DNA from 2 places in the Bradyrhizobium sp. 2TAF24 genome. Region 2 is predicted to be linked to the other one. Evidence: riboswitches for the same ligand, from Rfam matches in the RefSeq annotation. Region 2 holds a riboswitch; the other holds the start of a gene.
What was found. Region 2 has a riboswitch for glycine ahead of gcvT (glycine cleavage system aminomethyltransferase GcvT). Riboswitches for the same ligand answer to the same signal wherever they lie in the genome.
Positions count from the first base shown of each region.

Region 1: linked by a shared signal. The riboswitch ahead of AB4Z37_RS15080 (D-amino acid dehydrogenase) and the one ahead of gcvT (glycine cleavage system aminomethyltransferase GcvT) in region 2 are both predicted to bind glycine.

Region 1 covers NZ_JBFRFW010000008.1:244,343-264,628, reverse strand. The annotation lists gene AB4Z37_RS15140 (enoyl-CoA hydratase-related protein) at 1-612, opposite strand, end outside; gene AB4Z37_RS15135 (pyridoxal-phosphate-dependent aminotransferase family protein) at 740-1,927, opposite strand; gene AB4Z37_RS15130 (CvpA family protein) at 2,043-2,561, opposite strand; gene AB4Z37_RS15125 (TetR/AcrR family transcriptional regulator) at 2,740-3,444, shown strand; gene AB4Z37_RS15120 (efflux RND transporter periplasmic adaptor subunit) at 3,446-4,639, shown strand; gene AB4Z37_RS15115 (MexW/MexI family multidrug efflux RND transporter permease subunit) at 4,656-7,736, shown strand; gene AB4Z37_RS15110 (acyl-CoA synthetase) at 7,917-9,479, shown strand; gene AB4Z37_RS15105 (M20 aminoacylase family protein) at 9,612-10,781, opposite strand; gene AB4Z37_RS15100 (M81 family metallopeptidase) at 10,814-12,325, opposite strand; gene AB4Z37_RS15095 (ABC transporter ATP-binding protein) at 12,371-14,023, opposite strand; gene AB4Z37_RS15090 (ABC transporter permease) at 14,020-14,904, opposite strand; gene AB4Z37_RS15085 (ABC transporter permease) at 14,904-15,845, opposite strand; partial or broken gene AB4Z37_RS15080 (D-amino acid dehydrogenase) at 16,099-17,328, opposite strand; glycine riboswitch at 17,395-17,499, opposite strand; glycine riboswitch at 17,501-17,604, opposite strand; gene AB4Z37_RS15075 (M20/M25/M40 family metallo-hydrolase) at 17,806-18,936, opposite strand; gene AB4Z37_RS15070 (ABC transporter substrate-binding protein) at 19,280-20,286, shown strand, end outside.
Region 2 covers NZ_JBFRFW010000013.1:124,524-135,229, forward strand. The annotation lists gene crcB (fluoride efflux transporter CrcB) at 1-40, shown strand, start outside; gene AB4Z37_RS20575 (hypothetical protein) at 64-243, opposite strand; gene AB4Z37_RS20580 (hypothetical protein) at 502-771, shown strand; gene recA (recombinase RecA) at 1,000-2,088, shown strand; gene gcvP (aminomethyl-transferring glycine dehydrogenase) at 2,577-5,498, opposite strand; gene gcvH (glycine cleavage system protein GcvH) at 5,540-5,905, opposite strand; gene gcvT (glycine cleavage system aminomethyltransferase GcvT) at 5,946-7,097, opposite strand; glycine riboswitch at 7,233-7,324, opposite strand; gene alaS (alanine--tRNA ligase) at 7,668-10,328, shown strand; gene AB4Z37_RS20610 (GNAT family N-acetyltransferase) at 10,583-10,706, shown strand, end outside.

The DNA of each region.
Region 1 (20,286 bases), on a different contig from region 2:
GCTGTTCTGGCAGATCAGCGCTGCCCAGCGCTCGGCGGCCTGCAGCGCCTCACCCTTCGGCACCACCTCGTTGACGAAGCCGAGCTCGAAGCCTTCGCGCGCGCTGACATGGCGGCCGGTGAGGATCATGCCCATAGCGTGCTTGAGGCCGATCTGGCGCGGCAGGCGGTGCAGGCCGCCGGCGAGCGCGGCGAGGCCGACGCGCGGCTCGGGCAGGGCGAAGGTGGCGTTTTCAGCCGCAATGATCAGGTCGCAGGCGAGCGCGGTCTCGAAGCCGCCGCCCATGGCGACGCCGTTGACCGCGGCAATGATCGGCTTGTCGCAGTCGAAGCGCGCGGTGAGGCCGGCGAAGCCGCTGGTGTTCCAGCCGCGTTTGCCGCCGGCGGCCTGCCATTTCAGATCGTTGCCGGCGGAGAAGGCGCGATCGCCGGCGCCGGTGATGATCGCGACCCACTGCTCCGGATCGGCGGCGAAGGCATTGAAGACGTCATGCAGTTCGTTGTGCGCATCGGTGTGCAGGGCATTCATCACCTCGGGACGGTTCAAGGTCACGACGGTGACGCGGCCCTTGCGCACAACGGTCACGTACTGATGGCTGATTTGCTGCGACACGGGATTCCTCCGGATGATCGGCTGTTCTTGTCGCCGGCCATTGTGGCAGCGCGGCGCGCGGACGCAACGCCGCGCGTGGCGCAAAACCGGGTGGCTGCGTTGCCGATCGGAGGTCGTCGCTGGGAGGTCAGGCCGGGACGTTGTCGCCGAGCCAGGTGGTCGCGGCCAGCACGCCGCCGCGGCCGTGCGGAATGCGCAGCGCATTGAGGCCGACTTCAACAACGCCGAGGGTGCCGAGGATCATCGGCGCGTTGATGTGGCCCATATGCGCGATGCGGACGGCCCGGCCGGACAGCGCGCCGATGCCGTTGCCGAGCACCACGCCGCACTTGTCGCGGCAATAGTCCTTCAGCGCTTCGGCGGTGCCGTCGCCGGTGACGCGGATGGTGGTGACCGTATCGGCGCGTTCCGACGGCTCGAGGATGTTGAAGGAGAGCACGCCGCCTTCGGCCCAGACACCGACGGCGCGGCGTACCGCCTCCGCCAGCAGCCGATGGCGCAGGAAGGTGTGCTCGGCGCCTTCGGCGAACAACATGTCGAGCGCCTGGCGTAGCGCGTAGAGCAGGTGCACCGGCGGCGTGCCGGCATACTTCTGGTAATGTTCGTGGCCTTCGCGCGCCGTCCAGTCCCAGTACGGGCTGCGCAAGTTCGCGGCATGGTGAACCGCTCGGGCGCGCTCGCCAACGGCGACGAAGCCGAGACCCGGCGGGGTCATCAGACCCTTCTGCGACGCCGACATGGCGACATCGACATGCCAGCCGTCCATCTCGAACGGCATGCAGCCAAGCGAGGCCACCGCGTCGACCATGAAGAGGGCGTCATGGCCGGCGGCCTTGATGGCGCGTCCGATGGCGGCGATGTCGTTGACCACGCCGGAGGCGGTATCGACCTGCACGGTCAGCACGGCCTTGATACGGCCTTCCTTGTCCTGGCGCAGCCGCGCCTCGACCTCGTGAGGGCGCACGGCACGGTCCCAGGCACCGGGCAGGATCTCGATCTCGACGCCGAGCTTTTCGGCGGCGTCGCCCCAGCCGAGCGCAAACCGGCCGCTCTCCAGCACCAGGATCTTGTCGCCGCGTGACAGCACGTTGGTGAGCGCCGCTTCCCACGCGCCATGGCCGTTGGCGATGTAGACGTAGGTCCGCCCGCGGGTCCGGAACAGCTTGCTGAGGTCGGCGTGCAGGCTGTCGGTCAGGGCGATCAGCTCGCCGGCATAGATGTCGACGGCGGGGCGATGCATGGCGCGCAGCACCTCGTCCGGCATCGTCGTCGGACCGGGGATGGCAAGGAATTCGCGGCCAGCGCGCACAACCATAATGACAATCTCCTGCGAGGCGGTCCCTTACCTCGCATACCCCGGCGGTTCGGCAAAGCGCGATCGGGCAGGGCTGCCCGGCAAATGCGCCGGTGCGGAGGCTGGCGTGCCAGCCTCAGATCTTCTGTTCACGCTTGAGCTGGTCGATCGCGGCGGCGACTTCGGGCGACAGCGCGCCGAGGCCCAACTGTCCGGCGCCGGACAGCATCGGGTGCAGCCGCGAGTCGCGCAGCATCGCCGGCTGGCGGTCACTCGGGACGATGCGGTCGAACACCACGACCAGCGCGATCGCCACGAGGCCGACCCGCGCGACGCCAAGCGCCGAGCCGGCGATCCGGTCGAGGACGCTGATGCGTGGCCCCAGCAGATCATTGACCGCGACCTGGAGCAGGGATCCGATCAGGAAGCCGGCGGCGACGAACAGGCCGAAAAATACGAAGGCATTCCGGGTCAAGCCGGTCGTGTCGAAAGCCGGGCCGGCATGCCCCATCACCAGCAGTACCAGCGGCATGGCGGAGGCATAGCCGAGGATCATGGCCAGGCTGCGGATCAGCCCGGCCCTGAAGCCGGTGAAGGCCGCCACCAGCGCGGCTGCGGCGACCATGAGGTCGAACAGGTTGAGCGAGGCTGGCATCACCAATCCCGGGATGTGTGGCGGGGTACTGAACCCGGTATCCGTGAACCAATCCTTACAAGTTGTCAGACTCCTCGGTCGCTGCGTCGGGTTGAGCAGTGACCGTTTTTCATGCATTTCCCCTTCGCAATTGCGAAACGTCCTTGACTTTTGTGATAAGTGAGTGCTTACTCAACAAATGTCCCCGATCCGATTGTCGAGCGAAGCCCGCAGGGAAACGATTCTGGCTGCCGCCAAGGCGTGCTTCGCGCGCCATGGCTTCGCCGGCACGACCACCAAGAGCGTGGCGGCGGCGGCAGGCATCTCCGAGGCGTTGTTGTTCAAGCACTTCTCCAGCAAGTCGGCGCTCTACGCTGAAATTCTCGACGAAGCCTGCGAGGCTGATCCCGATCTGCAGCGGCTGCAGGCGCTCGAGCCGTCGACCGAGACGCTGGTCTTTCTGGTGCGGGAAATGGTGCGGCATTTCCTGGCGGCGGTCGAACGCCCCGACGAGGAAGACGTGCAGCGGATGAAGCTGTTGATTTCCAGCCATCTGGAGGATGGCGAATTCGCGCGGCTGCTGTATCAGAAGATCTCCGACATCATCGCCCCGATCTTCACCGTGTCGCTCGACCGTGCGGTGCAGTCCGGGGACGCGATGTCCGTCGGCACCCCGCCGATGAACCTGTTCTGGTTCGCCCACCAGATGATCCACATGGTGGCGCTGACCCGGATGCCGGCCGTCCCTTCACTGACCTACGGTGATACCGACAGCCTGCAGCGGCAGGTGAGTGAGTTCACCCTTCGCGGATTGGGCCTTAAAGAGCGCGCAATCCAGACTTATCTCGACCGCGCTTTGCCGGTCGACCAAGCCACGACCCAATTGGTTTCAGAGAGTGCATGACATGACGATCTCCACCGAGGCGAACATTTCGACCAAGTCGATCGAAGAGAAGCCGCGCGTGCGTCCGGTGCGGATGAAGCGCTGGTTCGCGATCGTCGGCGTGCTGCTGGTGCTGCTGGTGGGAGCCTTGTGGGGCTTCAACACCTTCCGCAACCATATGATCGCGCAGTTCTTCGCCAACATGAAGCCGCCGCCGGCGAATGTCTCGGTGGTCGAGGCGAAGTCCGAGGTGATCCCGCACCTGCTGTTCGGCATCGGCGATCTCGCCGCCGTGCACCAGGTCGACGTCACCACCGATGTCGCCGGCCGCATCACCAAGATCATGTTCGAGGCGGGCGCCCCGGTGAAGGCCGGCGATCCGCTGGTGCAGTTGTTCGATGAACCCGAGCAGGCGGACCTTGCGAGCTACAAGGCGCAGGCGACCGCCGCCGCACTCGCGCTCGATCGCTCCAAGTCGCTCGCTGCCCGCCAGTTCGGCCCGCAGGCGACCGTCGACCAGAACCAGGCGTCTTTCGACCAGGCGAACGCCGCGATCGCCAAGACCGAGGCGATCATCTCGCAGAAGCTGGTCAAGGCGCCGTTCAGCGGCGACCTCGGCGTGCGTCGCGTCGAGGTCGGCCAGTTCCTGAGCGCCGGCAACCAGATCGTTTCGCTCACCGATTTGTCGAAGGTCTACCTGAACTTCACCGCGGCGGAAAAGGATCGCGCGATTCTCGCCGTCGGCCAGACGGTTCGGGTCAAGGTCGACGCCTATCCGAACCGCGTGTTCGAGGGCAAGATCACCACCATCGACCCGCAGATCAGCCCCGACTCCCGCAACGTCAAGATCCAGGCGACGATCGACAACACCGATCACAGCCTGAAGCCGGGCATGTTCGCGTCGACCACGGTGCTGCTGCCGCCTGATCCGGCTGTCGTCACCGTGCCGGAAACCGCTGTCGACTACACACTGTACGGCGACTCGGTGTTCGTCGTGAAGGAGACCAAGAATGACAAGGGCGAGGCCCATCTCGTCGCCGAGCGCACCTTCGTGCGCAGCGGCACGCGGGTCGACGGCCGTACCGTCATTCTTTCCGGTCTGAAGGCCGGCGACCGTGTCGTCGCGGTCGGCCAGCTCAAGCTGCAATCCGGCGTGCCGGTCGTGATCTCCAAGGATCCGCTGCCGTCGACCCCGAACCCGACGCCGCGCTACTGATCGAAGGCCCGGACCTATGGTATTCACTGATATCTTCATCAAGCGACCGGTGCTGTCGGTCGTCGTCAGCCTGCTGATCCTGCTGATCGGCCTGAACGCGGCGTTCAACCTGCCGATCCGTCAGTATCCCAAGCTGTCGAACACCGTCATCACCGTGACGACGTCCTATCCGGGCGCGTCGCCGGACCTGATGCAGGGCTTCATCACCACGCCGATCGAGCAGGCGGTGGCCTCCGCCGAAGGCGTCGATTACATCACCTCGTCCTCGGTGCAGGGCACCAGCACGATCTCGGTGTATGTGAAGCTCAACTTCGACCCGAACCAGGCGCTGACCGAGGTGTTGGCCAAGGTCAACTCGGTCAAATACCTGATCCCGAAGGAATCCAACGACCCGGTCATCCTGAAATCGACCGGCCAGACCACGTCGGTCATGTATATCGGCTTCTCCAGCGATGAGCTGGGCGGCTCGGCGATCTCCGACTACATGACGCGCGTGGTGCAGCCGATCCTGTCCACGGTGGACGGCGTTGCGGAAGCGCAGATCCTCGGCAACCAGCAGTTCTCGATGCGCATCTGGCTCGACCCGGCGCGCATGGCTGGTCGCGGCGTGTCGGCGAGCGACGTGGCGCAGGCGATCCAGGCCAACAACTTCCAGGCCGCCGCCGGTCAGTCGAAGGGCTACTTCACGGTCGCCAACGTCTCGACCAACACCGACCTGACCAGCCTCGACCAGTTCCGCCGGATGACCGTCAAGGTCAAGGACGGCGCGCTGATCCGGATCGAGGATATCGCCACCGTGGAGCTGGCGGCCCAGACCACGGACGCGAGCGTGGCGATGGACGGCGAGCACGCCATCTTCATCGGCGTCAACGCGACGCCGCAGGGCAACCCGCTTAACATCGTCAAGGGCGTGCGCGCCCTGTTCCCGGAAATCGAGCGCAACCTGCCGCCGTCGCTGAAGATGAAGGTGGCCTACGACTCGACCAAGTTCATCCAGTCGTCGATCGACGAGGTGAAGAAGACCCTGATCGAGGCGGTGGTCATCGTCATCGTCGTTATCTTCCTGTTCCTGGCCTCGTTCCGCTCGGTGATCATCCCGGTGGTGACCATCCCGCTGTCGCTGGTCGGTGTCTGCATCTTCATGCTGTCGCTGGGCTTCAGCTTCAACCTGCTGACGCTGCTGGCCATGGTGCTGGCAATCGGTCTCGTGGTCGACGACGCCATCGTGGTGGTGGAGAACATTCACCGCCACCTGGAGGAAGGCAAATCACCAGTACAGGCATCGCTGATCGGCGCGCGCGAAATCGTCGGGCCGGTGATCTCGATGACCATCACGCTGGCGGCGGTGTATGCGCCGATCGGCTTCCTCGGCGGCGTCACCGGCGCACTGTTCAAGGAGTTTGCCTTCACGCTCGCCGGCTCGGTCATCGTGTCCGGCGTGATCGCGCTGACATTGTCGCCGATGATGTGCTCGGTGCTGCTGACCCATGTGGAGCAGGGGCGCTTCGCCAAGGCGGTCGACCGCGTGTTCCGGGCGGTGACGCGGTGGTACGGCCGTCAGCTCGACCGCTCGCTCGACTACCGGCCGATCACGACGGTGTTTGCCGTGACCATCCTCGGCCTGGTCGGCTTCATGTACATGAACACCTCCAAGGAGCTCGCGCCCGAGGAGGACCAGGGCATCCTGTTCTCGGTGACCAAGGCGCCGAAATACGCCAACATCGACTATGTCGACTATTACGGCGACAAGCTCGACAAGGCGTTCGCCAAGTTCCCGGAGACCGACCTGCGCTTCGTGCTCAACGGCCTTCCCTCCCCGGGGCAGGGCATCGCCGGCATGATCCTCAAGCCATGGGATGAGCGCAAGCGCTCGTCGACGGCGATGAAGCAGGACGTGCAGAACGAGCTCAGCAAGATCGAGGGTGTCCAGGCGTTCGCCTTCAACCTGCCGCCGCTGCCTGGCGGTCCCGGCGGCCTGCCGGTGCAGATGGTGATCAGCTCGACCCGCGACTTCAAGGCAGTCTATGAGGAGATGCAGAAGCTGAAGGATGCAGCCCGCAAGAGCGGCATGTTCATCGTCAGCGACAGCGACCTCGACTTCAACCAGCCGGTGGTGCGGGTGAAGATCGACCGCTCCAAGGCCAACGAGCTCGGCGTCACCATGCAGCAGATCGGCAATACGCTGGCCGTGCTGCTGGGCGGCAACTACATCAACCGCTTCAACCTGGAAGGGCGCTCCTACCAGGTCATCCCGCAGGTGCCGCGGGGCTTGCGGTTGTCGCCGGAGATGCTGGGCGGCTACTACGTGTCGGCGCCCAACGGGCAGCAGATTCCGCTGTCGACGCTGGTGTCGATCGAGACCGGCACCGATCCGAACGCGCTGACCCATTTCAACCAGCTCAACTCGGCAACCTTCCAGGCGGTGCCGATGCCGGGTGTCACCATCGGCACGGCGGTCGACTTCCTGGAAAAGGAAGCCAAGAAGCTGCCGGCGGGCTACAGCCACGATTATCTGGCGGACTCGCGCCAGTACGTGAAGGAGGGCAATCAGCTCGCCGTCACCTTCGGCTTCGCGCTGATCATCATCTTCCTGGTGCTGGCGGCGCAGTTCGAAAGCCTGCGCGACCCGCTGGTGATCCTGGTGTCGGTGCCGATGGCGGTGTCGGGTGCGCTGCTGCCGCTGTTCTTCGGCGTCGCCACCATCAACATCTACACCCAGGTGGGATTGTTGACGCTGGTGGGCCTGATCAGCAAGCACGGCATTCTGATGGTCGAGTTCGCCAACGAGCTCCAGCTCAAGGAAGGCCTCGATCGCCGCTCCGCGATCGAGATGGCCGCGCGGGTGCGGTTGCGTCCCATCCTGATGACCACCGCCGCCATGGTGGCCGGCCTGTTCCCGCTGCTGTCGGCGAACGGCGCCGGTGCGGCGAGCCGCTTCTCCATCGGCCTCGTCGTCGTCGCAGGCATGCTGATCGGCACGCTGTTCACGCTGTTCGTGCTGCCGGCGGTGTATGTGGCGATCGCGACCGACCATCGCGCGGCGGCCAAGTCCGCCCGCGCCGCGGACATCAAGGCGTTCGAGCTGAAGCCGACCTGACGCGCGATCGTCTCATCGTCGAGATCGAAGGGGAGCATTTGCCGTATAGCGGCATTTGCTCCCTTTCTTTTTGACCGGATATTGCGCTGCGTTTTGCGCGCCGAAAATCGGTTTCCACCATGGCCGGTCCTGCCTTAATCTCTCCCGACGTTATCAAGAACGACATCCGGGAGGACATGAATGACCACGGGACAGGCGGGGCCGGAGATCCTGCGCCGCAACTCCATTGCCGATGCGACACGGCGGGCTGCCGCGAAATTCCACGATCGCATTGCGCTGACCTTCGCGGATCGGCAATGGACGTTCCACGAACTCGAATTGGCGGCGGGGCGGGTGGCGCACCGGCTGGTCACGCTCGGCCTGCACAAGGGCGACCGTGTCGCCGCCTATGCCCGCAATTCCGACGCCTATCTGCTGTTATGGCTGGCCTGCAACCGCAGCGGGCTCGTGCATGTTCCCGTCAACTATGCGCTGACCAGCGGCGAACTCAAATACATCCTCAGCCAGTCGGGCGCCCGCGCCCTGGTCTATGACGGCGGGCTGGCCGAGACGGTGGCCACGGTGCGGCCGGAGGTCGAGGTCGCGTTCTATGGCCGCTTCGCTGCGGCCGGCAGCAACGAATTCGACGTGCTGGCGATCGCTCGGGATCCGCATGCGCCCAGCCTGATCGAGGCGGATGTGTCCGACGACGATCTCGCCCAGCTGCTCTATACGTCGGGCACGACCGCGGCCCCCAAGGGCGCGATGATGACCCATCGTGCGCTGCTCGCCGAGTATGCCAGCTGCATCGTCGATCTCGAATTCCGCGGCTCCGATGTCGCGCTGGCGGCGCTGCCGCTCTACCACTCTGCGCAGATGCACTGCTTCTCGATGCCGCAGTTGCTGGTCGGCGCGACCACGCATCTGATCGAGACGCCCGTGCCGGAAGTGGTGCTGAAGCTGATCGAGCAGCATCGCATCACCTCGTTCTTCGCACCGCCGACGGTGTGGATCAGTCTTCTGCGCCATGGCGATTTCGACAAGCGCGATCTGTCGTCGCTGCGCAATGTCTATTATGGCGCCTCCATCATGCCGGTGCCGGTGCTGCAGGAATTGCGGCAGCGGCTGCCGGGCATCGGCGCCTACAACTGCTACGGCCAGAGCGAGATCGGCCCGCTCGCGACCGTGCTGCGGCCGGAGGAGCACGACGCGCGGCCGGCGTCAGCCGGCCGGCCGATCCTCAATGTCGAGACCCGGATCGTCGATCCGGAGATGCGCGACGTACCGCCGGGCACGCAAGGCGAGATCGTGCACCGCTCGCCGCAATTGCTGATGGGCTACTGGGACAAGCCGGAGGAAACCCGCGAGGCGTTCGAGGGTGGCTGGTTCCACTCCGGCGACGTCGGCTACATGGACGAGGGCGGTTATCTGTTCGTCGTCGACCGCGTCAAGGACATCATCAAGACCGGCGGCGTCGTGGTCGCCGGCCGCGAGGTCGAGGAAGTGCTGTTCGAGCATCCGTCCGTGTCCGAGGTCGCCGTCGTCGGGCTGCCGGACCCGAAATGGATCGAGGCGGTCACTGCGATCGTGGTGCTGCGGCCCGGACACCTGCCGGACGAAGCCGCGCTGCTCGCCCACGCCCGCGAGCATCTCGCGCCGTTCAAGGTGCCCAAGCAGGTGTTCTTCACCGAGACCCTGCCGCGCAACACCGCCGGCAAGCTGCTCAAGCGCGAGCTGCGGGTGAGCTACGCCGACAAGGGGTGACGAGCAGCGCGACCTTCTCACCTCATCCTGAGGAGCGGCCCGAAGGGGCCGCGTCTCGAAGGATGAGGCCGAGGTGGTGGCCTCATGGTTCGAGACGGCGCTTCGCGCCTCCTCACCATGAGGATCAAAGCGTCACGCGCCGGCGAGCGGCATACGCCTCTCGATGATGCGCGAGAACAGGCTGGCGCCGACCGGCAGGATGGCGTCGTCGAGCACGAAGCCGGGGTTGTGCACCGGCACCGAGCCTTCGTGGCCCAGCCAGAAATAGGCGCCGGGCACGGCGTGCAGCATGTCGGCGAAATCCTCACTGCCCATCTTCGGCGCCGGCGTGGTCGAGACGTTCGCAGTGCCGACGATTTCGCGGGCCACGTCAGCGACCGCATGGGCATGCTGCTCATGGTTGACCAGCACCGAAAAGATGTCGCGGATGTCGACGTCGATCTCGACCTGGAAGGCGCTGGCGATGCCGGCGGCGAGGGTGCGCATGCGCTCGCGCACCTGCACGCGAACGTCTTCGGAGAAGGTGCGCACGGTGCCGGCGAGCTTGGCCTCGTTCGGAATGACGTTATAGGCCGAGCCGGCGTGGAACTGGGTGATCGACACCACGGCTGACTTCAGCGGATCGACGTTGCGGCTGACGATGGTCTGCAGCGCCTGTCCCAGAGTCATCGCGATCACCACGGGATCGCGCGAGCGGTCCGGCATGGCGCCATGGCTGCCGTAGCCGGTGACGGTGATGTCGAAGAAATCGGCCGCCGCCATCGCCGGTCCCGGGAACACCGTGACCTGACGCGGTCCGAGATCCGGCGCGTTGTGCAGGCCATAGACCTCGTCGCAGGGAAAGCGCTGGAACAGCTTGTCGGCGATCATCGCACGTGCGCCGCCGAGGCCTTCCTCCGCCGGCTGGAAAATGAACACCGCGGTGCCATCGAAGTTGCGCGTCTCGGCGAGATAGCGCGCGGTTCCCAGCAGGATGGTGGTATGGCCGTCATGGCCGCAGCCATGGAAGCGGTTGGGGATGGTGGAGCGCCAGGGCAGGTTGGTCTTCTCCTCCATCGGCAGCGCATCCATGTCCGCGCGCAGGCCGATGCGCCGGCTGCCGGTGCCCTTGCCCTTGAGCAGGCCGATGACACCGGTGCCGCCGATGCCACGATGCACCTCGATGCCCCATTGGCCGAGCTTGTCCGCGACGATGCCGGAGGTGCGGTGCTCCTCAAAGCCGATCTCGGGATGGGCGTGAAGGTCGCGGCGGATGGCGGTCAGTTCGTCGGCGTAGCTGTCGATGCGCGCGATGTTGGGCATGGGCGTGATCCAGTTGAGGGGAGATCAGGTTGTTATTGCGGCCGGCTGGCGAACGCCGGGCCGTTGGGCTTGATGCGGACCCCAGGACGCAGGCGCGTCCAGGGCAGCGCGGCGGTGTCGGCCGGCATCGCGCCTGGCGCGGCGCAGACGATGATCGTTTCCGCGATCGGCTCGAAATCGGCGCGGAAATGCACCGAGCTCTTGTTGACCAGGATCGCCTGTTCGGTAGGCTCGATGCCGACGAAGCGGAACATGGCCTGGTCGGCGAGCTGGGCCTTGCGCGAGCCGACCACGATGCGGACATCGCCGATGCGCAAGCAGGCGGACGGGCCGAGATTCATCTGGCTGCCGCCGAAATAGGGGCCGGGCGCGAGGAAGCGGCCGTCCGACAAGCGCTCGACCACGAACGTCTCGGTGAGCGGCGCGTCGCCGGGAATGCCGGACTTGCCGCCGAGCGCCAGCGTCACGCTCTGTCCGGCGCCGGCCGCATGGGCCGCCTGCGCCGCTTCGGGATCGACGATGACACCGATCGCCGCTTTCTTCGCGCCGTTCTTCAACAGCGCGCGCAGCATGCCGGTGGTGTCGGAATCGCCGCCGGCACCTGGATTGTCCTGGGTGTCGGCGATCACGATCGGCTTGCGCGCCGTGGCGGCGAGGCTCATCGCGTGCGTGACGCCCTCGTCGGGCGTGAAGATGCGGCCGTCGAACGCGGCCTCCTGGTCGGTCACAAGCTTGGCAACGGCATCGGCGGCACGGTCAGCGTCGGCCTGGGTGTTGCCATAGGCAAGGACCACCGGCCCGCAGTCGGGGAAGTCCGCCGCCGGAAAGCCGGGCGCGAACGACAGCGTCGGCACCGCGTCGGTTTCCAGCTTCGCAAGGTCGGCATAGATGCTTCTGCAGGGCTCGTCGTTGGTGCACTGCCAGCTGATCGGGATCAGGAACGGCAATTGCCGGAACGCCTTGGCGAAACGGCGCGGCGTGCCGAGCAGCAATGCGAGATGCCGTGCCGCCGCGCGTCCGGTGTCGGCCATGTCGACATGGGGATAGGTGCGGTAGGCGATCAGCGCGTCGGCATGTTCGGCCATGGCCGGGGTGATGTTGGCGTGCAGGTCGAGGCTGACCACCAGCGGCACGTCCTTACCGATGATCCGGCGCACCCGCGCCAGCAGTTCGCCTTCGCCGTCGTCGAGGTGCTCGGTGACCATGGCGCCGTGCAAGTCGAGGTAGACACCGTCGAGATGACCTGCCTTGGCGATGTCATCGACGATCACGGCCGCGATCCGCTCATAGGCGTCCTTGCGGACATGGGCGGAGGGACTGGCTGCGCACCAGATGGTGGGGACGAGATCCCAGTTGTTTTGTTCGGCGCTGTCGATGAAGCCGGCGAGGCCGACATTGATGCCGCGGATTTTCGCGACGACGTCGGCGCCTCTCTCCATCGGCGGCCAGCCGCCGCCATGCACGAAGCCGTCATACTCGGCCTTGGTCGGAGCAAAGGTGTTGGTCTCGTGGAGAAAGCCGCCGATGGCGATACGGAAGGACATGGAGAACCTGGCGCGTTGGCTGCGTCTTGTGACGTTGCTGGAGGATCAGGACAATTGGGCGGATATAGGTCGGAAGTTGGCGAAATCCCAGTCCCGGCCCGGTGCCGCATCCAGCAACTGGCGTGTATAGGCCTGCCGCGGGTGGGTGAGAATCTCGCCAGCGGGGCCCTGTTCGACGATAAGGCCGTGCTGCATCACGATGACATCGTCGCAGATCTGGGCGGCGACGCGCAGATCGTGGGTGATGAACAGCAGCGCGATGCCGAGCCGGGCCTGGATATCGTCGAGCAGCTTGAGCACCTGATCCTGCACCGAGACGTCGAGCGCGGACACCGCCTCGTCCGCCACCAGCACGTCGGGATCCATGGCGAGCGCCCGCGCGATCGCGATGCGCTGGCGCTGGCCGCCGGAGAACTGGTGCGGGTAGCGCGCAATGGCGTCGGTCGGCAGGTCGACCAGCCGCAGCAGGTCGCGCGCCCGGGTCAGCGCATCCTTGTGCGGCGTGCCGTAGTTCACTGGTCCCTCGGCGATGGTCTCGCCGACGGTCAGCCGCGGGTTGAGCGAGCGATAGGGGTCCTGGAAGATCATCTGGATGCGCTTGCGGTGCGGCTGCAGCAGGCGGCGCGACAGGTCTGAAATCTCGCGGCCGACAAGGCGAATGCCGCCGGATGTCGGATCGATCAGGCGTACGATGCAGCGCGCGACGGTCGACTTGCCCGAGCCGCTCTCGCCGACGATGCCGAGGGTGCGACCTTTTTGCAGCGACAGCGTCACGTCCTTGGCGGCGGCGACCTCGCGCACGCCGCCGAACAGCGAGCGTTCGCGGTAGACTTTGCCGAGGTCCGTGGTCTCGAGCACGATCGGCGCATCGCTGGCCGCGCGCGCCGGGCGCGGCACGAGGCTCGGCACGGTGGCGAGCAGGTTGCGGGTGTACTCCTGCGTCGGGTTGCTGAGCACCTGACGCAGCGGTCCCTGTTCGACGAGGCGGCCGCGCCGCATCACCACGACCTCGTCGGCGATCTCTGCGACCACGCCCATGTCGTGGGTGATGAACAGCACCGCGGTGCCGTGGTCCTTCTGCAGGTCGCGGATCAGCGACAGGATCTGCTTCTGGGTGGTGACGTCGAGCGCAGTGGTCGGCTCGTCGGCGATCAGCAGCTTGGGCTCGAGGATCAGCGCCATGGCGATCATGATGCGCTGGCGCTGGCCGCCGGACAGGCGGTGCGGATACGAGCCGAAGATGCGCTCGACGTCCGGCAGCCGCACCTGCTCCATCATGGCAAGGATGCGCTGGCGCCGCGCCCGGGCATCGAGCGAAGTGTGGGTGCGCAGCACCTCGTCGATCTGGCGGCCGACCGGAATCACCGGATTGAGCGCGGTCATCGGTTCCTGGAAGATCATCGCCATGGTGGTAGCGCGCAGCTGCCGCAGCCGCCGCTCGGATGCGGCGCGGATATCCTCGCCGGCGAGACGAATGCTGCCGCTGGTCACGGTGAGCGATCTCTTCGGCAGCAACCCCATCACGGCAAGCGAGGTCACTGATTTGCCCGAGCCGCTCTCGCCGACCACGCACAGCGTCTTGCCGGTGCGGGCCTGCAGCGAGATGTCGTTGATGATGCCCTCGCTGCCCCTCTGGGATTGCAGCCCGACGATCAGGTTCTGGATGTCGAGAACGACGTTGTCGGCCTGATCGGTCATCGGCTGCCCTCCCGCTGTTTCATGCGCGGATCGAGCGCGTCGCGCGTCGCATCGCCGATCAGGTTGATCGACAGGATGGTGATGGAGAGCAGAAGGCCCGGCCAGAAGATCAGTGATGGCTTGATCTGGAACACGGCGCGGCCCTCGGCCATGATGTTGCCCCAGGTCGGCGTCTCCGGGCTGATGCCGGCGCCGAGGAAGGACAGGATCGCCTCGGTCAGGATCGCGGAGGCGCAGATGTAGGTGCCCTGGACGATCAGCGGCGCGATGGTGTTGGGCATCAGGTGCCGCCACAGGATCTTCGGCAGGCTCGAGCCGATGGAAATGGCGGCCTCCACATAGGGCTCCTCGCGCGCCGACAGCACGACGGAGCGCACCAGACGGACGACGCGGGGAATTTCGGGAATGACGATGGCGATCAGCACCGTCTTGATGCTGGCGCCCGACAGCGAGATCACCGCGATGGCGAGCAGGATGCCGGGGATCGCCATCAGGCCGTCCATGATCCGCATGATGACGGCATCGAACCAGCGGAAGAAACCGGAGACGAGGCCGATCGCAAGACCAATCACCACGCTGACGGCCGCGGCGCCAATGCCGATCAGCAGAGAAATGCGGCCGCCGTAGAGGATGCGCGACAGCAGATCGCGGCCATAGGCGTCGGTGCCGAGCGGGAATTCCGCGTTCGGCGGCTTGAGCCGCAGCGCCGGCGCAAGCTGCAGCGGATCGTGCGGCGCGAGCCATGGCGCGAACAGCGCCGAGGCGACCACCAGTGCGAGGCATACGGTCGCAAGGGTGACGATCGGGCCCGAGGCGAGGAATTTAAGCCGCGAGCCGGCGGGGGCCGCGACGGCGGAGTCCGTGTAGGGTTCGACGGTCATCAGTAGCGGATCCGCGGATCGAGGAAGGTGTAGGCGACGTCGATCAGGAGATTGATCGCCACATAGAGCGCGCTGGTCAGCAGGATGACGCCCTGGATCACCGGATAGTCGCGGGCGAGCACCGCATCGACCGTCAGCCGTCCGATGCCCGGCAGGTTGAACACGCTCTCGGTGACGACCACGCCGGAGATCAGGAGGCCAAAGCCGGTACCGATCACGGTGATGACCGGCACCGCGGCATTGCGCAGTGCGTGCGTCAGCAGCACCCGCCGCTCTGTGAGACCCTTGGCGCGCGCGGTGCGGACATAGTCCTCGCCGAGCACATCGAGCATCGAGGCGCGGGTCATGCGCGCGATCAGCGCGATGTAGATGAAGGAGAGGGCGAGGGTCGGTAGCAGCGCTCGCTCGAAGAACGGCCAGACACCCTTGCCGATGCTGCGGAAGCCCTGCACCGGCAGCCAGCGCAGGTCGATCGCAAACACCTGGACCAGCACGTAGCCGATCACGAACACCGGCACCGAGAAGCCCAGCACCGACAGCCCCATCACGCAGCGGTCGATCCAGGTACCCTGCTTCCACGCGGCAACCACTCCGAGTGGAACCGCCACAACCACCGCGAGTACGATGGTGGTGAGGGCGATGCTGATGGTTGGCTCGAGGCGCTGGCCGATCATGGTCAGCACGGGCACGTTGGAAATCAGCGAGACGCCGAGATCGCCCTGCAGGATCTTGCCGAGCCAGGTGACGAACTGCGTCACCAGCGGCTCGTTGAGCCCGAGCGAGGTGCGGATGCGCTCGAGTTGCTCAGGGGTGGCGGTGTCGCCGGCGATGATCGCCGCCGGATCACCCGGTGTCAGCCGCAGCAGCAGGAACACAAACAACGCCACGACGCCCATCACCGGGATGGAGGCCAGCAGGCGCCGGATCAGATAGCCAGCCATGCGCGTTATCTCCCGTTGTCCCAGGATTTGGGTCGCAAGACCCTGCTGGATCGGTGTCCGGTTTCCGTCATGCACATCGCTCGCGTCGCGCTTCGCTGGTCGTTTCTGTCGCTGGTGCCGGCACTTGCTCGGCTCCAGGTAAATTGTGTGCCAAGGCCGGCGAGGGGGCAAGGGCCGGCGTGCCGCCAAACTTCGCCGTGGACAATTCCGATGTCCCGCGCGAGGTGATCATGGCCGTATGCACCGCAGCGTGCCGCCAGCTCTCGACTGCGAGCGCGATCGCTTCGGCGGTGGCCGCCGACAGCGTCCAGCCGAGATGGCCATGGCCGGTGTTGTAGAACACCCCGGGCCTGGTTCCGGATCGCACCACCGGCATCATGTTCGGCATCATCGGACGCAGGCCGGCCCAGGGCACGACCCGCGCGGTCTCCACGCCAGGGAAGTTGCGCTGCACCCAGTCGGTCAGTGGCTGGATGCGATCGGCGCGAATGTCGCGGTTGAAGCCGTTGAACTCGGCGGTGCCGGCAACACGGAAACGATCGGCTCCCAGCCGGCTGGTGACGATTTTGGCGGATTCGTCGAGCAGGCTGACATAAGGGGCTGCGTCGCGGCTCTGCGCTGTGTCGAGATGCACCGTGATCGAGTAGCCCTTGACCGGATAGACGTTGACACGTTCGCCGAGCTGCGCAGCGATGTGCCGGCTGCCGACCCCGGCGCAGACCACGATGCCGTCGACATGGAGCGGCTGCGCTGCCCCGACGTCGTTATCCGAGGACTGCTGCCAGCGGATATCATATCCGCCTTGCACCGGCGTGATCGTATCGACCTGCACCTCGTGGACGAACCGGGCGCCGCGCCGCATGCACGCCGCGGCGAGGCCGCGGGTAAACTTGTGAATGTCGCCGGTCGAATCTGACGGCGTGAAGAAGCCACCGTGATAGCTGCGCTGCAGGGCCGGCTCGATGTCGCGGATCTCCGCGGGGGTCACCGCGCGGCGATCGAGGCCGCCTTCCCTGAGCAAGGTGTTGACACGCAGGCCGGCGTCGAAGCCCGCCTTGTCATGATAGATGTGCAGGATGCCGCGTCGCTCATGATCGAAGGCGATATTTTCCTGCTCGGCCATGGCGAACAGATGCTGCCGCGCCGCGATGGCGAGGCGTGTGGTGGCGATGGTGTTGTCGCGATAGTTGGTGATCTCGCGGGCGAATTCCACGAGCCATGAGTATTTGTGCCAGCTGGGCGCCGGGTTCATCAGCAGCGGCGCATCGCGCCGGAACATCCAGCGCAAACCTTTCAGCATGGTCGCGGCGTTGTTCCAGACTTCGGCGTTGCTCGCCGACAACTGCCCGCCATTGGCGAAGGAGGTTTCCATCGCGGCGTAACGATGACGATCCAGCACCGTTACCGCGTAGCCGCGTTTCAACAGGGCATAGGCCGTCGTCACGCCGGTGATACCGGCGCCGATCACTGCAAAATGGGTCATGGTTGGTCTTCAGGCTCCCGTGCGTTTGAGTCGCGTTGTCACCGGCCAAAAACCGGTGCATGCGCCCCATCTGTCACGGTACCTGAGAGCTTCATCCACCCGCGCCGAAGCGCAAGAAGGATATCCCCTTCGGTGGACCCCATCGTTGCGATGGCGTCTCTCTCCAGATTGTCCTGACGTCACAGTCCTTGGGCCTGAGAGTTTCCGGGGCGGTTGCTCCGTCGGCGCCGAAACGAATGCTTGCACATCCCTTTCGATCTCTCCCGCAACGTCAATACGGACGCTCAAAGCCTAGGATGGGCCTTCCGATTGGGCAAGGCTAAATTTCGCTCCGCGTTGCCGTCTCATTGTGCAACGCAATTCGGATGGCGGATCGTGCTGCGTTGTGTCTGCTTTGGCACATGAAAACGGGATGAGGTGACTCTCATCCCGTGGCATGGCGGTGCCGGGAAACGATGCAGAACGACCGGTTCCGGCTCAGTCGAGCGTTGCGAGCAGCCCGGCCATCAGGCGGCCGCGGGTCACCAGGCTGTCGACTTCGATATGTTCTTCCAGCGTGTGGGCGCCATCGCCGCACACGCCAAGGCCATCGAGGGTCGCGATGCCCATCGCGCCGGTGAAATTGCCGTCGGAGCCGCCGCCGACACTGCCATGGATGAGATCGATGCCGAGCGTCCTGGCGATGCCGCGCGCGGTCTCGAACAGCGCGATGGTCTTGTCGTTCGGCTCCCACACCGGGCGGGTGACGCCGCGCGTGACCGTGAAGGTGACGTCGTTGGCGGTGCCGGACAGCGCCAGCATGCGCGCGACACCGCGGTCGAGATCCTCCTGGCGCTTCGCCATGCTGAGCGCCTCGCCGGTGCACAGCGACGGCACGCAGTTGACCCACTGTCCGCCATGGACGAGGCCGACGCTGAAGGTGCAGTCCTCGGCGGTCATGCCGTCGATCTCGATCACCTTGCGCGCCATCTCGCGGATCGCAGAACGGCCGGCCGCGAGCGTCGCACCGGCATGGCTGGGGCGGCCCTTGGCCTCGAGGTTGAAGCGGGCGATGGCGTAGCGGCCGGAAACGACGCCGCTGCTGCCGCGGCCGGGCTCGGGCACCAGCACATATTTGTGGCGCGCGGCCTCCGCCTCGATCAGGTCGCGGGTCGAGGGCGTGCCGACCTCCTCGTCGGGCGTCAGCAGCACGGTGACGGGCAGAGGCGTGGCGATGGCGGCGCGCTGCAATTGCCGGATTGCCTCCAGCGAGAGGTAGTTGCCGCCCTTCATGTCGAAGATGCCGGGGCCGTAGCACCTGCTGCCCTCGCGCCGCCAGGGCAGCTTGGCGAGCGTACCGACCGGATGGACGGTGTCGAGATGGCCGGCGATCAGGATGCCGGGCACGTCGCGTCGGGGATGCGGGAAGCGGGCGCGCACGCAGCCGCCGAAGCCATTGCGCCCGGCGATGTGCTCGATCTCGGCGCCGGCCACTGCAAGGTCGCGGGCGGCGAGACCGATCATGCGGTTGACGGCTGCGGCATCCCAGGTCGGGCTCTCGCATTCCACCCACGGGCGCAGGCCCTGCAGCATGGTGTCGACGTCGAACGGAAGTTGTGCCGGATTGATCACGGGCGTGTCCCTCTCTGTGTCATTGTCGGCTGCCGAGCGCTCCCTGGCGGCGGGGCGATGATGCAGTCTGATGCCGGTGACCGCAAGCGGCGGTCCTGAAAATCCCGCGCGCCGCAACCGCGTGCACGGCATCCGGTGCGGGGTGTCGCAGGTGCCGTGCACAGCGCCGCCGAAATCACGATTGACGCCCTGCGTGGTTGATGCAAGTCTTGAAGCTTAAAACATCGCATCGTCATGGCGCGTCAGCATCTTGAGCGGGATGCCGGAAAAGCCTCACCGTTGTGGCCAACCTGTCGCCCAGGAAAATCCATCGGGGACGAGAACAATTCTGGAGGATGGTATGTCTGTTGTCTTGCGTGAACGAAAATCGCTGGCGCGGATCGCGCTGCGGGGGCTGCTCGCGTCCGCGGTCGTATTCGGCTTCTCGTCGGCCTCGCAGGCGGGCAAGACCATCACTGCCGTGATGCATTCCGACCTGCGGGTGATCGATCCGATCATCACCACGGCCTATATCTCGCGCGATCACGGCTACATGGTCTACGATACGCTGCTGGCGGTCGACTCCAGCTTCAAGGTGCGGCCGCAGATGGCCGACTGGAAAGTGTCCGACGACAAGCTGACCTACACCTTCACCCTGCGCGACGGCCTGAAATGGCATGACGGCAAGCCGGTCACGGCGGAAGACTGCGTGGCGTCGCTGAAGCGCTGGGGCGCGCGCGACAGCATGGGCCAGAAGCTGCTGGATTACACTGCCAGCCTGGAGGCCACCGATGCGAAGACCATCACGCTGAAGCTCAAGGAGCCGTATGGCCTGGTGCTGGATTCGATCGCGAAGCCGTCCTCGGTGGTGCCGTTCATGATGCCCAAGCGCATCGCCGAGACGCCGTCGGACAAGGCGATCCCGGAGCAGGTCGGCTCGGGGCCGTTCAAGTTCGTGCAGTCCGAGTTCCAGCCCGGCGTCAAGGCGGTCTATGAGAAGAACAAGGACTATGTTCCCCGCTCGGAGCCGCCGAGCTGGACGTCGGGCGGCAAGGTGGTGAAGGTCGACCGGGTCGAGTGGGTGACGATGCCGGACGCGCAGACCGCGGTGAACGCGCTGCAGTCGGGCGACATTGACTTCATCGAATTCCCGCCGAGCGATCTCTTGCCGGCGCTCGAAGCCAACAAGGATCTCAAGGTCGAGAACCTCAACAAGTTCGGCTTCCAGACGCTCGGCCGGATGAATTTCCTGCACCCGCCGTTCGACAATCCCAAGGTGCGCCGCGCGGCGCTGCTCGCCGTCAAGCAGAAGGACGTGCTGGACGCGCTGGTCGGCAGTTCGAAGTACTATCAGATCTGCGGCTCGTT
Region 2 (10,706 bases):
GCTGGTCGCGGCCATGCATCTGATCCGGGCGCTGCCGTAGCGACATCGCCGGCCGCACGGCCGTTATTTCCTGTCGTCTCCCAACAGCCTGCCGTTCTCACTGTTGATGAAGTGAATGTTGGTGCAGGCGGCGCACGCGACGGAGACGTAGGACGCCGGCCGCGCGTCATCCGGCGGCTTGTCCAGCCAGTGCTGCACCTTCAGGCCGGTGTCCGGGCATTGGAAGACGATGTGATGTCCCATGGACCAGACTATCCCGCCGCGGGCGAGGGGCGAAAACTACGGATGTTTCCGTAACGCCGGAAACATCTGCGGGCTTGAGAACGCCAGGGGCCGTGAGGGAAGGGGCGGCGCCTCCCCTGGGGGGCAAAATATATTCACGGACGATGTCTTGTTCCGTGCGGCGGCGCCATCATCTGTGCGGTCCGCAGAGTGGCGTAAGGACAGGCCGGCCGGATCCTCCGTTCGTGCCCGTGCCTGGGACGCCCGGGTGGCAAGACCATGTCAGATATCCGCTATCGCGTTCTCAGGACCATCAGTTTCATGGGCATCCTGAATTTTCTGGTCTTTGTCGTCATTGCCATCGCGATCGGCGGCGATGCCGTCAACGGCAGGATCGTCGACGGGCATTTCTATGTCGCGAACCACGGGCGCCTGACCGAGGTCAGCCAAGCCGTCTACACCTACAGCCTGTGGCACGTCCGCAGCATCTTCGTCACGCACCCGCTGGCCATCCTGACGGGGTATCTGGCGCAACGAGAACGCCGATAGGCGGCCTCAGCGAAGTGCCATAAAGGCCAGGAATGGAAGGCCTGTTGCAGCGAGGCCCATCAGAAGCAGGAGAGGTGGCCAGACGGAGACATCACCGGAAATCGGCAAAAGAACATATTGCGAACAAAGAACAGATAGAGTACATTCCTTTCATCGTTGAAGCCGATCCGAATCCCCGCCGCCGTTGATTGTCCACCCGGCGAATCCCGTTCATAAGGAGCGCGACCGATGTCTCAGCCCGCTTTGCGTATCGTTGAAGGAACTTCCATGGACAAATCCAAGGCTTTGAGCGCGGCGCTGTCCCAGATCGAACGTCAGTTCGGCAAGGGATCGGTGATGAAGCTCGGCAAGAGCGACAAGTCGATGGACATCGAGACGATCTCCTCGGGATCGCTCGGCCTCGACATCGCGCTCGGCGTCGGTGGCCTGCCGAAGGGCCGCATCGTTGAAATCTACGGACCGGAATCGTCGGGCAAGACCACGCTGGCGCTGCACTGCGTCGCGGAGGCCCAGAAGAAGGGCGGCATCTGCGCCTTCATCGATGCCGAGCACGCGCTCGACCCGGTCTATGCCCGCAAGCTCGGCGTCAATGTCGATGAACTCCTGATCTCGCAGCCGGACCATGGCGAGCAGGCGCTGGAAATCGCCGACACGCTGGTGCGCTCCGGCGCGGTCGACGTGCTGATCATCGACTCGGTCGCCGCGCTGGTGCCGCGCGCCGAACTCGAGGGCGAGATGGGCGAAGCGCTGCCGGGCCTGCAGGCGCGGTTGATGAGCCAGGCGCTGCGCAAGCTGACGGCGTCCATCAACAAGTCCAACACGATGGTGATCTTCATCAACCAGATCCGCATGAAGATCGGTGTGATGTACGGCTCGCCCGAGACCACCACCGGCGGCAACGCGCTGAAGTTCTACGCCTCCGTCCGCCTCGACATCCGCCGCATCGGCGCGATCAAGGAGCGCGACGAAGTCGTCGGCAACACCACCCGCGTCAAGGTGGTGAAGAACAAGCTGGCGCCGCCGTTCAAGCAGGTCGAGTTCGACATCATGTACGGCGAGGGCGTGTCCAAGATGGGCGAGATCCTCGATCTCGGCGTCAAGGCCGGCATTGTCGAGAAGTCGGGCGCCTGGTTCTCCTACGACAGCCAGCGCCTCGGCCAGGGTCGCGAGAACGCCAAGACGTTCCTCAAGGGCAATCCCGACATCACCGCCAAGATCGAGATGTCGATCCGCCAGAACTCGGGCCTGATCGCCGAGCAGATCCTCGCCGGCACGCCGGAGCGCGACGCCGACGGCGAGGAGCCGGCGGAAGAGTAAGGGCTTTCGTCCGGGCGGCACGGGAGCCACGCGCTTCGCCCGACAGCCGCTTCGCGGGGCAACCGCGGGGGTGGAATCCGGCTGGCGGACAAACGCCGCGCCCGACGCGATCGGGCGTGCGGCTCAGGACCGGGTCGTCAGGACCTTTGGAGCTTGAGTTGACCTGAAGACTTGAGTTTCGAACACACGGGCGCTGCGGACATTGAGTTGCCGATGTCTTCAGCGCCCGCTGTCGTTTGTCTGCGGCGTTGCTGGTCGCAGATGAGATTTGTTGTTGAACTCGTCACGGCCGGCCAACGCGATCCGTCGAAGGCGGATCGCGTTGGCCGGGCATGACGGAGAAAAGCAGACAATCTGCGTGCTTCAACAAAGGCTCAGGAATGAGGGGGCGTCTTGCCCAAGAGATCGTCTATCCAGAAGTAAAAGGCCGCGCTTGAAGCACGGCCTTTAGTCGTTATTGACGTCTGCGTACTGGCGCTGCCGCCGCCTTACTCCGCCGCCTCCGCGTAATCCGACATCGGCGGGCACGAGCAGACGAGGTTGCGGTCGCCGTAGACGTTGTCGACGCGGCCGACCGGCGACCAGTACTTGTCCTGGCGCGCCGAGCCCGCGGGGAAGCAGCCTTCCGTGCGGCTGTAAGACCGGTTCCAGTTGTCGTCGGCGATGTCATGCACCGTGTGCGGCGCATGGCGTAAAGGCGACGCCTCGATCTTGAAGCGGCCGTTCTCGACCTCCGCGATCTCGTGGCGGATCGCGATCATGGCGTCGCAGAAGCGGTCGAGCTCGGCTTTCGATTCCGATTCCGTCGGCTCGATCATCAGCGTGCCCGGCACCGGGAAGCTCATGGTCGGCGCGTGGAAGCCGTAGTCGATCAGCCGCTTGGCGATGTCGTCGACGGTGACGCCGCTGGTCGCCTTGAGCGGGCGGGGATCGACGATGCACTCATGCGCGACCCGGCCGCGGATGTTGCGGTAGAGCACCGGGAAGTGCGGCTCCAGCCGCTTGGCGATGTAGTTGGCGTTGAGCACCGCGACCTCGGTCGCGCGCTTGAGGCCCTCGCCGCCCATCATCAGCATGTAGATGTAGGAGATGACGAGGATCGACGCCGAGCCCCACGGCGCCGCCGCCACCGGGCCGACCGGCGCGCTGCCGCCATCGATGGCCGGATGGCCGGGCAGGAACGGCTTCAGGTGCGCCTTGACGCCGATCGGACCCATGCCGGGGCCGCCGCCGCCATGGGGGATGCAGAACGTCTTGTGCAGGTTGAGATGGCTGACGTCGGCGCCGTAGTCGCCGGGGCGGGCGAGGCCGACCTGGGCGTTCATGTTGGCGCCGTCGAGATAGACCTGGCCGCCATGGGCATGGACGATGTCGCAGATCTCGCGGATGTGCTCCTCGAACACGCCATGGGTCGAGGGATAGGTGATCATGACGGCCGCGAGCTTGTCGGCGTGCTGCTTCGCCTTGCGCGCGAGGTCCTCGACGTCGACGTCGCCGCGGGCGTCGCAGTTCACCACCACCACGTCCATGCCGACCATGCTGGCGGATGCCGGATTGGTGCCGTGGGCCGAGGAGGGGATCAGGCACACCGTGCGATGGGCGTCGCCGCGCGCGGCGTGGTAGGCGCGGATCGCGAGGAGGCCGGCGTACTCGCCCTGCGCGCCGGAGTTCGGCTGCAGCGAGATCGCGTCATAGCCGGTGACTTCGACGAGCCAGCGCTCGAGCTGGTCGAACATGGCGTGATAGCCCGCCGCCTGCTCGCGCGGCGCGAACGGGTGCAGCGCGCCGAACGCCGGCCAGGTCACCGGGATCATCTCGGTGGTGGCGTTGAGCTTCATGGTGCACGAGCCCAGCGGGATCATCGCGCGGTCGAGCGCGAGGTCGCGGTCCGACAGCTTGCGCATGTAGCGCAGGAGTTCGGTCTCCGAGCGGTGGGCGTGGAACACCGGATGGGTGAGATAGGCGCTGGTGCGCTTGAGGTCCGCCGGCAGCGCGTCGGCCGCGTCCGCTTCGACCTCGGCATAACGCAAGGTGCCGCCGAAGCTGCGCCACACCCGCTCGACGATCTCAGGCGTCGTGGTCTCGTCGAGCGCAATGCTCACCGTGGTGTCGTCGAGCCGCAGGTTGATCTTTTCATGCGCGGCGTGGGAGATCACCTGGGCGCGCTCGCCGTTGACCTTGACCGTCACCGTGTCGAAGTAGTGCTGTGACAGCGGCGCGTAGCCGAGCTTTTTCAGGCCAGCCGCCAGCACGGCGGTGCGGCGGTGCACTGTGCGGGCGATGTGCGCGAGACCCTCGGGGCCGTGATAGACCGCGTACATCGAGGCAATCACGGCCAGCAGCACCTGCGCGGTGCAGATGTTGGACGTCGCCTTCTCGCGGCGGATGTGCTGCTCGCGGGTCTGCAGCGCGAGGCGATAGGCCGGCGCGCCGCGCGAATCGATCGACAGGCCGACGATGCGGCCGGGCAGAGAGCGCTTGAGCGCGTCACGCACCGCCATGTAGGCGGCATGCGGGCCGCCATAGCCCATCGGCACGCCGAAGCGCTGGGTCGAACCGACGGCGATGTCGGCGCCGAGATCGCCGGGCGAGGCCAGCAGCGTCAGCGCCAGCGGATCGGCGGCGATGATGGCGAGCGCGCCCCTGGTCTTCAGTGCGGCGATCGCCGGGCGCAGGTCGCGCACCGCACCATGCGTGCCCGGATATTGCAGCAGGCCGCCGAACACCTCGGCGCCGGCGAGATCGCGCAGCGGATCGCCGGTGATCACGCGCCAGCCCAGCGGTTCGGCGCGCTGGCGCAGCACGGCCAGCGTCTGCGGATGCACCTCATGGTCGACGAAGAAGGTGTTGCTGCCCCCCTGCGCCGAGCGGTGCGCCAGCGCCATCGCTTCCGCCGCGGCGGTGCCCTCGTCGAGCAGCGAGGCGTTGGCGACATCGAGGCCGGTGAGGTCGCACACCATGGTCTGGAAGTTGAACAGTGCTTCCAGACGGCCCTGGCTGATCTCGGGCTGGTAGGGCGTATACGCCGTGTACCAGGCCGGATTCTCCAGGATGTTGCGCTGGATCACCGCCGGCATCAGCGTGCCGGAGTAGCCTTGGCCGATCAGCGAGGTGACGATGCTGTTGCGCTCGGCGAGCGCGCTCATGTGGGCCAGCGCCTCGCTCTCGCTCAGCGCGGTGCCGAGGTCGAGCGGGGCGGTCTGGCGGATCGACGCCGGCAGCGTCTCGTCCATCAGCGCGGTCAGGCTTTTGGCGCCGACCGTGTCCAGCATGGCGTCGATGTCGCGCGGCGCCGGGCCGATGTGGCGGCGCACGAAGGTGGTCGCGGCCTCGTTCGGCGGCAGGTTCGATCCGGCGCGGCCCGTCGTCGGGGCGGCGGAGGCGGCGGGTCCTTGGCGCGGCGTGGTCATGGCGGTCTCTCTGGCTTCGGCGTGCGGCGGCAGTCGGGGCGTCAGGCCGTGTGGGCCTTGTAGGCGGCTTCGTCCATCAGGCCGGCGAGCTCGCTCTGGTCGGCAATTCTGATCTTGAAGAACCAGGCGCCATCAGCGGGATCGGTGTTGACCAGCGCCGGGTCGGCGGCCAGCGCGTCGTTGATCGCGACGATCTCGCCGGTCAGCGGCGCATAGACGTCGGACGCGGCCTTGACCGATTCGACGACGGCGGCGGCTTCCGCCTTCTTGAGCTGGCGGCCGACCTTGGGCAGCTCGACGAACACGACGTCGCCGAGCTGGGTCTGGGCGTAGTCGGTGATGCCGACGGTGGCGACGTCGCCGTCGATCTTCAGCCACTCATGGTCGGCGGTGAACAGCGTGGTCATGACCAAATTCCTCTCTCGGTCGTCAAATTCAGCGCAAAAGTCAGCGTTTGTAGGCGTGGGGCACGAACGGCATCGGCGCGACGCGCAGCGGCAGGCGCTGCTCGCGCACCTCGGCGAACAGCTGCGTGCCGGTCTCGGCATAGGCGGCGGGCACATAGCCCATCGCGACCGGCGCGATCCGGCTGGGACCAAAGCCGCCGGAGGTGACAAGGCCGGCCTGCGCCGGATCGTCGGCATGGACGAACAATGCAGCGGGGCCGCGCACCGGTGCGCGCCCCTCGGCGAGCAGGCCGACGCGGCGGCGCGGCGCGCCCTGGGCGAGCTGGCGCAGGATGATGTCGGCGCCGGGAAAGCCGCCGGCGCGGGCACCGCCCGTGCGGCGCGCCTTCTGGATCGACCATTCCAGCGCGGCCTCGACCGGCGTCGTGACGATGTCGATGTCGGGGCCGTAGAGGCACAGGCCGGCCTCGAGCCGCAGGCTGTCGCGGGCCCCGAGGCCGATGGGCTGCACCGCCTCGGGCGCCAGCAGTTTTTCGGCGAGCGCGGCGGCCTCGGCCGCCGGCACGGAAATCTCGTAGCCGTCCTCGCCGGTATAGCCGGAGCGGGACACGATGCAGGGAATGCCCATCACCTGATGCGGGCCGCAGTCCATGAAGCGCATGGCGGCGGTGGTCGGCGACAGCGTCGCCAGGACCTCGGCCGCCTTCGGACCCTGCAGGGCGATCAGCGCGCGATCGTCCAGCACCTCGATGTCGCAGGCGTCCGCAAGATGCGCCCGCAGATGGGCCTCGTCGTCGGCCTTGCAGGCGGCGTTGACCACCAGGAACAGGTGATCGCCGGCGTTCGACACCATGAGGTCGTCGAGGATGCCGCCGCGGTCGTTGGTGAACTGGGCGTAGCGCTGCCGCCCGGCGGGGAGGCCGAGGATGTCCTGCGGCACCAGCCGCTCCAGCGCCAGCGCGGCGTCTTCGATCCGGCCGGACTTCGGCCGCAGCCGGATCTGGCCCATGTGGGAGACGTCGAACAGCCCGGCGCTTGCGCGGGTGTGAAGGTGCTCCTTGAGCACGCCGAGGGGGTATTGCACCGGCATGTCGTAGCCGGCGAACGGAACCATCTTGCCGCCCAGGGACAGGTGCAGCGCGTGCAGCGGGGTGCGTTTCAGCGGGGCGGGGGCGAGAACGGACGCAGACATCGGGCGGACTCCTGGCGACCGGGGACCATCCCCCTGACATCGTCGAAGCCCCATCTGTCGCTGTGCCTGAGAGTATTATCCCGTCGGCGGACGCCTTTCCGGGGTCAGCCGGCCGCGTCGCTTTCCAGATGTCGTTCCATCACGCGGTCCTTTTGCCTGAGAGTTTCCGGGGCGGTTGCTCCTTCGGCGCCGGCCCTTTGGAGGCCGGTCTCTCCCGACGTGATGATCGTCTGGCGCGGAGAGAACACGCCCCGGGCAGGCCTGTCAACGCGCGGCGGGGGCCTATCAACGGTTCTTGTGGGGGAGGGGTAAGCCTTTGACGGGTGCGCCGAATTCATGCCCCGGAAATGCCCGTTTTCTGGACAGGGAAGCCCGCGGCCGGTAAAAGCGGGCGGGACAAGAGGAGCCTGCCGCGCCATACTCGCGGCCGGTTTCCCCACAGGGGGCGATTCCGGCGCGGCGGCCTGCCGCCGGCGCGGCTTCGCCCTGATCAGCAAACTTGAGCGCATTCAGCGCGGATGTTCAGGTATCCGGGACGCTGAACGGCCCGGACGGTGCGATTGGACGGATATGAGCGGCGTTAACGAGATCAGGTCTGCGTTCCTCAACTACTTCGCGAAGAACGGCCACGAGGTGGTGTCATCGTCGCCGCTGGTGCCCCGCAACGATCCGACGTTGATGTTCACCAACGCCGGCATGGTGCAGTTCAAGAACGTCTTCACGGGCCTCGAAAAGCGATCCTACCAGCGCGCCACCACCTCGCAGAAATGCGTGCGCGCCGGCGGCAAGCACAACGACCTCGACAATGTCGGCTACACCGCGCGCCATCACACCTTCTTCGAGATGCTCGGCAACTTCTCGTTCGGCGACTACTTCAAGGATCGCGCCATCGAGCTCGCCTGGAACCTGATCACCAAGGAATACGGGCTGCCGAAAGACCGCCTGATGGTGACGGTGTATTCCGAGGACGACGAGGCGTTCGGCCTGTGGAAGAAGATCGCCGGCCTGCCGGAATCCAAGATCATCCGCATCCCGACCTCCGACAACTTCTGGCAGATGGGCGACACCGGCCCGTGCGGCCCGTGCTCGGAGATCTTCTACGACCACGGCGAGCACATCTTCGGCGGCCCGCCCGGCTCGGCCGACCAGGACGGTGACCGCTTCATCGAGATCTGGAACCTGGTGTTCATGCAGTTCGAGCAGGTCGCGAGCGGCGTGCGCAATGCGCTGCCAAAGCCCTCGATCGACACCGGCATGGGCCTGGAGCGCATCGCCGCGGTGCTGCAGGGCAAGCACGACAACTACGACATCGATCTCTTCGCCTCGCTGATCCGCGCCATCTCGGAGCTGACCGGCGCCGACGCCGACGGTCCGCAGAAGGCGTCGCTGCGCGTCATCGCCGACCATCTGCGCGCATCGTCCTTCCTGATCGCCGACGGCGTGCTGCCGTCGAACGAGGGCCGCGGCTATGTGCTGCGCCGGATCATGCGCCGCGCCATGCGCCATGCCCAGCTGCTCGGCGCGCGCGACCCGCTGATGTACCGCCTGGTGTGGGCGCTGGTGCGCGAGATGGGCCAGGCCTATCCGGAGCTGGTGCGCGCCGAGGCGCTGATCGAGGAGACGCTGCGCCTCGAAGAGACGCGCTTCCGCAAGACGCTGGAGCGGGGACTGTCGATCCTCGACGAGGAGAGCCGGTCGCTCACCTCCGGCGACCGCCTCAAGGGCGACACCGCGTTCACGCTGTACGACACCTACGGCTTCCCGCTCGACCTGACGCAGGACGCGCTGCGTGCCCGCGGCATCGATGTCGACGTCGACGGCTTCAATGCCGCGATGGAGAAGCAGCGCGAGAAGGCCCGCGCGTCGTGGGCGGGCTCCGGCGACACCGCGTCGGAGGCGATCTGGTTTCCGCTGCGCGAGCGTCTCGGGGCCACCGAATTCCTCGGCTACGAGACCGAGAGCGCCGAGGGCGTGGTCTCGGCGCTGGTCAAGGACGGCAAGGAGACCGACAGCCTCAAGGCCGGCGACAGCGGCGTCGTCATCCTCAACCAGACGCCGTTCTACGGCGAGTCCGGTGGCCAGGTCGGCGATACCGGTGTGCTGACGGCGGAGGGCGTGCGCTTCCGCGTCACCGAGACCCAGAAGAAGGCGGGCGACCTGTTCGTGCATCTCGGCACCGTCGAGCTCGGAACACTCAAGGTCGGCGTGCCCTTGGCGCTCGAGGTCGACCACAGCCGCCGCACCTCCATCCGCGCCAATCACTCGGCGACCCACCTGCTGCACGAGGCGCTGCGCCAGGTGCTCGGCGACCACATCGCCCAGCGCGGCTCGCTGGTCGCGCCCGACCGCCTGCGCTTCGACTTCGTGCACCAGAAGCCGATCACGGCCGAGGAGTTGCGCAAGGTCGAGGACATCGCCAACGACATCGTGCTGGAGAACGGCGAGGTCACCACGCGCTCGATGGCGGTCGACGACGCCCGCGCCTCTGGCGCGCGCGCGCTGTTCGGCGAGAAGTATGGCGACGAGGTCCGCGTCGTCTCGATGGGCAAGGGATCCGGCAATGCGCTGGGCTGGTCGGTCGAACTGTGCGGCGGCACCCATGTGCGTCGCACCGGCGACATCGGCCTGATCTCCGTGCTCGGCGACAGCGCGGTGTCCTCCGGCGTGCGCCGCATCGAGGCGCTGACCGCGCGCGCCGCGCGCCACCACGCCAACACCACCATCCAGACCGCGAAGGCTGCGGCGGCAGAGTTGCGCACCACCCTCGACGACATGCCGGCGCGCGTCGCCGCGCTGATGGAGGAGCGCAAGAAGCTCGAGCGTGAGCTGTCGGACGCCCGCAAGAAGCTGGCGCTCGGCGGTGGCGGCGGCAATGGTGCGGCGGCAGGTGCCGACATCCGTACCATCGGCGACGTCAAGTTCCTGGGCCGCGCTGTTCAAGGCATCGAGATGAAGGATCTCAAGAGCCTCGCGGATGACGGCAAGAAGCAGGTCGGCAACGGCATCGTCGCCATCGTCGGCGTCACCGAGGACGGCAAGGCCGGCGTCGTGGTCGGCGTCACGCCGGACCTGACCTCGCGCTACAGCGCGGTCGATCTGGTGCGCGTCGCCTCCGAGGCGCTCGGCGGCAAGGGCGGCGGCGGCCGTCCCGACATGGCGCAGGCCGGCGGCCCCGACGGCGCCAAGGCCGACGCCGCGCTGCAGGCCATCGCCGCGGCGCTCGGCGCGTAGGCGGACAGCGCAAGTTTTAATATGAAGCCGCCGGCGCATGGCCGGCGGCTTTTTTTTTACGTCTTCGGCAATTCGTCAGGCAAACGCCGCACCGCGCTGTCGATCGCTCCTCGTGACAATTCCATGTCGGGGCATCGTTCACGCGGCAGAGCCGTTCAATCCTGCCATGCCGCACGCAGCTTGGCCGCCGTCGCGGGGCGGGGTATGAACACGCACGCCATCCTGGCGCATCTGGTGATCCGGTGGAAACGAGCATGTCGCGGGACGTCCTGTCATGGCGGGCGGAGCATGCCTGCCTCAATGCCTGGCCGGCGCTGTCTACCGTGCTGCATGACGGCTGGCTGGTGCGCTTCGCCGACGGTCTGACGCGGCGCGCCA